DNA from 2 places in the Actinokineospora lacus genome. Region 2 is predicted to be linked to the other one. Evidence: riboswitches for the same ligand, from Rfam matches in the RefSeq annotation. Region 2 holds a riboswitch; the other holds the start of a gene.
The links. A riboswitch is a leader RNA that binds a small molecule or an ion and turns the genes downstream of it on or off. The one in region 2 is predicted to bind glycine.
Positions count from the first base shown of each region.

Region 1: another riboswitch for glycine. It lies ahead of gcvT (glycine cleavage system aminomethyltransferase GcvT); the one in region 2 lies ahead of gcvP (aminomethyl-transferring glycine dehydrogenase).

Region 1 covers NZ_JBQERA010000016.1:8,086-11,484, forward strand. Annotated here, with positions in the region: gene ACTG9Q_RS29830 (serine hydroxymethyltransferase) at 1-525, opposite strand, end outside; gene gcvH (glycine cleavage system protein GcvH) at 527-907, opposite strand; gene gcvT (glycine cleavage system aminomethyltransferase GcvT) at 927-2,015, opposite strand; glycine riboswitch at 2,276-2,366, opposite strand; gene ACTG9Q_RS29845 (energy-coupling factor ABC transporter ATP-binding protein) at 2,560-3,285, opposite strand; gene cbiQ (cobalt ECF transporter T component CbiQ) at 3,282-3,399, opposite strand, start outside.
Region 2 covers NZ_JBQERA010000009.1:17,395-20,793, forward strand. Annotated here, with positions in the region: gene gcvP (aminomethyl-transferring glycine dehydrogenase) at 1-1,786, opposite strand, end outside; glycine riboswitch at 1,857-1,976, opposite strand; glycine riboswitch at 1,977-2,080, opposite strand; gene ACTG9Q_RS22240 (MerR family transcriptional regulator) at 2,152-2,718, opposite strand; gene ACTG9Q_RS22245 (bifunctional nuclease family protein) at 3,021-3,399, opposite strand, start outside.

The DNA of each region.
Region 1 (3,399 bases), on a different contig from region 2:
CCAGCCCGCGATGACCAGCTTCGGCTGGTGCTCGGCGGCCAGCGCGGCGACCTCGTCCATGTCGACGCGGCCGGTCTGCTTGTCGACGTGGTAGGCGGCGACGTTGTAGAGCTTGCCCGAGAAATTGATCTTCATGCCGTGCGTCAGGTGCCCGCCGTGGGCCAGGTCCAGCCCGAGGATCGTGTCGCCGGGCTTGATGACGGCCACCATGGCCGCGGCGTTGGCCTGGGCCCCGGAGTGCGGCTGCACGTTGGCGTGCTCGGCGCCGAAGAGCGCCTTCACCCGGTCGATGGCCAGCTGCTCGACGACGTCGACGTGCTCGCAGCCGCCGTAGTAGCGGCGGCCGGGGTAGCCCTCGGCGTACTTGTTCGTCAGCACCGAGCCCTGCGCCTCGAGCACGCCCAGCGGGGCGAAGTTCTCCGAGGCGATCATCTCCAGGGTGGACTGCTGGCGGCGCAGCTCGGCGGCGACGGCGGCGGCGATCTCCGGGTCGACGGTGGCGAGGTCTTGGGAGAAGGACGTCATCTCACTCCTCTTCCTTGGTCAGCTCGGCGTAGGCGGCCGCGTCGAGCAGGGTGGGCTCGCCGTCGACCCGGATGCGGAAGAGCCACCCGTCGCCGAAGGGGGAGGTGTTGACCAGCTCGGGGGTGTCGACCACGGCCTCGTTGATCTCCACGACCTCGCCGTCGGCGGGCGCGAACAGCTCGCTGACCGACTTGGTGGACTCGATCTCGCCGCAGGCGTCGCCCGCGCTGACGCTCGCCCCGACCTCGGGCAGCTGCACGAAGACCACGTCGCCGAGGGCTTTGGCCGCGTACCCGGTGATGCCCACCGTGGCCGCCGCCGGGTCGGACAGGTCGACCCACTCGTGGTCCTCGGTGTAGGACAGGTGCTGGGGGGTGCTCATGTCGGTGTCGGTCTCCTGGTCAGGCGGGACGCTGGTAGAAGGGCAGTGCCACGACCTCGACGGGGGCCTTCGCGCCCCGGATGTCGACGGTCAACGCCGTCCCCGGCGCGCTGAGCGCGGCGGGGACGTAGGCCATCGCGATCGGGTGCCCGAGGGTCGGCGAGAGCGCGCCGCTGGTGACAGTACCGACCGGGGTCCCGTCGGCGTCGAGCACGGAGTACCCGTGTCGGGGGGCGCGGCGCCCCTCGCCGCGCAGGCCGACGAGCGCGCGGTCGGTCTCCTTGCGACGCTGGAGCGCGTCCCGGCCGACGAACTCGGGCTTGTCGAACTTCACGACCCGCCCCAGCCCGGCGTCGAACGGGGTCAGCTCGGCGGTCAACTCGTTGCCGTACAACGGCATCCCGGCCTCCAGGCGCAGGGTGTCGCGGCAGGCGAGGCCCGCGGGCAGCAGGCCGTGCTCCGCGCCCGCCTCGGTGAGCGCCGCCCAGACGGCGGGGGCGTGCTCGGCGGCGGAGTACAGCTCGAAGCCGTCCTCGCCGGTGTAGCCGGTGCGGGCCAGCAAGATGTCGTGGCCCGCGGCCGTGGCGGGCCTGCCCGCGTAGTACTTCAGGGTGTCGAGGTCCGAGCCGGTGACCGCGGTCACGATCGCGGGCGAGGTGGGGCCCTGCACGGCGATCAGCGCGTACTCGGTGGAGCGGTCGGTCACCGTCGCGTCGAACCCCGCGGCCCGCTCGGTCAGCGCGGCCAGGACCGTGCCGACGTTGGAGGCGTTGGCGACGACCAGGTACTCCTCGGTGTCGAGGCGGTAGACGACCAGGTCGTCGAGCACGCCACCGTCCTCGGCGCAGATCATCGTGTAGCGCGCGCGGCCCGGCTTGACCGCGGACAGCGTGCCGAGGAGCGCGTGGTCCAGGGCGTCGGCGGCCTGCGGGCCGGTGACGGCGATCTCGCCCATGTGGCTCAGGTCGAACAGTCCGGACGCGGTGCGCACCGCCTTGTGCTCGGCCAGTTCGCTGCTGTACCGCAGCGGCATCGACCAGCCCGCGAAGTCGGTGAACGACGCGCCGAGGGACTGGTGGACCTCGTGCAGCGGAGACGGGTTGCTCATGGGTGGGCGGACTCCTTGGGCGCGCGGGGACGGCTGATCCGGCGGCAGCGTGCCACGGGGCGCGGCGGGCCGCAGGGGAACGGGGAAGGACGGCAAGACGGGGGCACCAGAGCTCCTACGGCTACGACGGGGCGGCCGGAAGCCGACCCGCGGGTCTCGGAACTCCCCCTCTGTCATGGCACCTGAGAGCTTCACCGCCGAGAAGGCGGCTTGCACCGTGGGTGAGGCGCTGACGTCGCGCCCGCTTTCCAGAGTGGCCTGGCCGGTGAACGGTAGGTTTACCTGAGAGTTTCCGGGGAGTTTGCTCCTTCGGTGCCCCGCGCGTGGCGGAGGCTCTCCCGTTCTGGCTCGTGCGGCCCACTATGCGGTTGTGGCCCGGACGATAGTGTCCCGGCCTAGAACCTTCACCATGTCTCGACATGCCCACGACGCGCCTGGCTGCGTTGCCGGAACGCCCAAGTATGCCCAATACGAGGACGTTCCGCCGCCTTGCCAGCCACGCCGTGCACACGCCGATACACGGCGAAGGTTCTAGGCCGGGACACTAGTCCAGGCGGAACCCGAACGGAAGTTCCAGGCGGTGGGCGGCCAGCAGGGCGGTGTCGGCGAGCAGGTCCCGGGTGGGGCCGTCGGCGACGACGACGCCGTTGTCGATCAGCACGGAGCGCGGGCACAGCTGCAGGGCGTAGGGCAGGTCGTGGGTGACCATGAGCAGCGTGCGCTCCAGGCCGATGAGCACGTCGGCCAGCTCGCGGCGGGCCACCGGCTCCAGGTTGGCGCTGGGCTCGTCGAGCACCAGGATCTCCGGGTCACAGGCCAGCACGGTGGCCAGCGCGACCCTGCGGCGCTGGCCGCCGGAGAGGTGCGCCGGGGAGCGGTCGGCGTGCTCGCCCATGCCGACGGCCGCCAGCGCCCGCTCGACCCTCGCCCCGACGTCGGGGAGGCCGAAGTTGGCCGGGCCGAAGGCGACGTCCTCGCGCACGGTGGGCATGAACAGCTGGTCGTCGGGGTCCTGGAAGACGATGCCGACGCGGCGGCGGATCTCCTTGAGGTTGGCCTTGACCACGGCCAGCCCGCCGACCTCCACCCGGCCCGCGCCCGCGGTGTGCACGCCGTTGAGGTGCAGCACGAGGGTGGTCTTGCCCGCGCCGTTGGGCCCGAGCAGGGCGACCCGCTCGCCCTGCTCCACGCGCAGGTCCACGCCGTAGAGGGCCTGGTGGCCGTCGGGGTAGGCGAAGGCGAGCCCGTCGACCAGCAGGGCCGGGGTCACAGCGCGGCCGCCAGGACCGCGGCGCAGGCCAGCGCCGGGGCCACGCCCGCCAGCCAGGCGCGGGGACGGGCGGGCGCGCCCGCGTCGGGCAGGGCGCCCGCGTAGCCGCGCGAG
Region 2 (3,399 bases):
ACACGTCGCGCTCGCCGTGGCCCTGCGAGCGGTGGTACGCCCGGATCGCCAGCAGGCCCGCGAACTCGCCCTGGCTGCCCGCGTTGGGCTGCAGGCTGACCGCGTCGTAGCCGGTGACCGCGGCCAGCCAGCCCGTCAGGTCATCGATGACCCGCAGCATCCCGGGCGCGTCCTCGACGGGCGCGAACGGGTGCAGCTCGGCGAAGCCGGGCCAGGTGATCGGCTCCATCTCCGCGGTGGCGTTGAGCTTCATCGTGCACGAGCCCAGCGGGATCATGCTGCGGTCGAGCGCGACGTCCTTGTCCGACAGCGCGCGCAGGTACCGCAGCAGCGCGGTCTCGGAGTGGTGGGTGGAGAACACCGGGTGGGTCAGGTAGTCGCTGGTCCGCAGCAGGGCGCCGGGCAGCGCGTCGGCCACCGTCTCGTCGAGGGCGTCGGGGTCGCCGGAGACCCCGAAGGCCGCCCACACCGCGCGCAGGTGGGCGCGGGTGGTGGTCTCGCCGGTGGCGATGCCGACGTGGTCGGCGTCGACCAGGCGCAGGTTGACCTCCCGCTCCCGGGCCGCGGCGACGATGTCGGCGGCGCGGCCGGGGACGCGGGCCAGCACGGTGTCGAAGAAGCCGTCGTGGACGACCTCGACGCCACCGGCGCGCAGCCCGCCCGCCAGGACGGCGGCCATGCGGTGCACCCGGGTCGCGATGCCGCGCAGGCCCAGGGGGCCGTGGTAGACGGCGTACATCGAGGCGACCACGGCCAGCAGGACCTGCGCGGTGCAGATGTTGGAGGTGGCCTTCTCCCGGCGGATGTGCTGCTCACGGGTCTGCAGCGCCAGCCGGTAGGCCAGGTTGCCGTCGGCGTCGGTGCTCACGCCGACCAAGCGGCCGGGCAGCTGCCGCTCCAGCCCGGCGGCGACGGCCATGTACCCGGCGTGCGGGCCGCCGAAGCCCATCGGCACGCCGAAGCGCTGGGTGGTGCCGACGACGACGTCCGCGCCGATCTCGCCGGGCGCGCGCAGCAGCGTCAGCGCCAGCAGGTCGGCGGCCACGGCGGCCTTCGCGCCGCGCGAGTGCGCCTCGGCGATCAGCTCGGCGTGGTCGCGCACCACCCCGGAGGCCCCGGGGTAGGACAGCAGCACGCCGAAGAACTCACCGTCGGGCAGGCCGTCGGCCAGGTCGGCGACGACGACCTCGATGCCCAGCGGCTCGGCGCGGGTCCGCACGACCGCGATGGTCTGGGGGAAGGTGTCGGCGTCCACGACGAACCGGTTCGACTTGGACCGCCCGCCCCGGCGCAGCAGCGTCATCGCCTCGGCGGCGGCGGTGGACTCGTCCAGCATGGACGCGTTCGCGGTGGGCAGGCCGACCAGCTCGGCGACCATCGTCTGGAAGTTGAGCAGCGCCTCGAGCCTGCCCTGGCTGATCTCGGGCTGGTACGGGGTGTAGGCGGTGTACCAGGCCGGGCTCTCCAGCACGTTGCGGCGGATGACCGGCGGGGTGACCGTGCCGTAGTACCCCAGACCGATCATCGGCGCGAGAGTGCGGTTCGACGCGGCCAGCGCGCGCAGCTCGGCCAGCGCCTCGGCCTCGGTGGCGGGCTCGGGCAGGTCCAGCCGCAGGCCGTCCTCCCGGATGGCGGCGGGCACGGTGTGCTCGGCCAGCTCCTCCAAGGAGCCGACGCCGACGGTGTCGAGGATGCGGGCCAGCTCGGCGGGCCGCGGGCCGATGTGGCGCTCGGCGAACGGGGTGCCGTGCTCCAGCGCGGCGAGGGGGACGCGGTCGCTCGTCATCGGCAAGCTCCTCAGGCAGTCGGGGTTCGGGCAGTCGGGTTCGGGCCCACGGACGTCAGTCGCCCGGTGGCCCTCCCCCTCTGTCCGTGCCCGGTACCCGGGCGCCTGAGAGCTTCACCCGCTGCAGCGGGCTTGCACCTTCGGCGGGGCCCTGCCGGAGGTGACCGGCGGGCTCGCTTTCCAGAGGTGTCTCCCCCATGCGGTCCTGGGTGCCTGAGAGGTTCCGGGGAGGATTTGCTCCTTCGGCGCCGAACCGGCCTGGTGGGGCCGGTCGGACTCTCCCGCGCGGGATCGGCGACGTCGCTGAGTCTAGCCCCAGCCGGGTGACCTGCCCGCTCACCGGTTGCGGTGGCGGGCGTCACAGCTCATCCTGCCGTTCGGGCCTTGCGGCGCTGGGCGAGTTCGTCGTCGGAGATGACCGCGCCGTCGGCCCGCTCGGAGGGGAACTCATGAATGGTGCCGGTGATCTCCCGGATGGCGCCGCTGACCGCGATGCCGAACACGCCCTGGCCGCCGCGCAGCAGGTCGACGACCTCCTCGGGCGAGGTGCACTCGTAGACCGTGGTCCCGTCGCTGAACAGGGTGATCCTCGCCAGGTCGCGCACCCCCCTGCGGCGCAGGTGCTCCACCGCGACGCGGATGTTCTGCAGCGACACACCGGTGTCCAGCAGCCGCTTGACGACCTTGAGGACCAGCACGTCCTTGAACGAGTACAGCCGCTGCGACCCCGATCCGTGGGCGCTGCGGATGGTGGGCACCACCAGGTCGGTGCGCGCCCAGTAGTCGAGCTGGCGGTAGGTGATGCCCGCGATCTGGCAGGCCGCTGACCCGCGGTAGCCCACCAACTCGTCCGGCAGCGACGCGTCCGGGAACAACTCGCCCTGCTCGGCGCCGTCCGGCTGACCCGCCGTGGTGGACCCGTGTTCCAACACGCCTGCCTCCCCTCGACCGGTCTGGCGACCGGCGAACGAGACCGCCCGTTCCGCTGGTGGGAACGCCTCGGCCGCGCCGTTTCGCGGAGGTGGGCTCGCACGCCCGGCGCGAATCGGCTCGTCCCCGACGGTAAGACGACCCCGCCCAGGGGTCAACGCGACGCGCGGACAACCGGCGAACCGCACGGTGAGAGAAGCAGGATGCCGCATTGTGGATGGATGTGCCATCGCACCGCGACCGACGCCCCCACACCGGACCGGGCGAGGTCTCCCCCGGTCAACGCGGTGCGCGTGCAACCGGTCTAGGTGTCAGCGCCCCGGAAGTCCTCCGGGGAGATCGAGTCGAGGAACTCGCGGAACTTCTCCACCTCGTCCTCCTGCTCGTCCGGGATGACCAGGCCCGCTTCCTGCAGCACCGCGTCCTCCGCGTGGATGGGCACGCCCACCCGCAGCGCGAGCGCCACGGAGTCACTCGGCCTGGCCGAGACCCGGATGTCGCCGTCGAAGACCAGCTCGGCGTAGAAGGTGCCTTCTCGCAGGTCGGTGATCCGGACCTGCTCCAGTTCGCGGCCCAAGGCGCCGATGACGTCCTTGAGCAGGTCATGGGTCAACGGCCGGGCAGGCCGCACCCCCTGCTGCTCCAGCGCGATCGCGGTGGCCTCCACCGACCCGATCCAGATG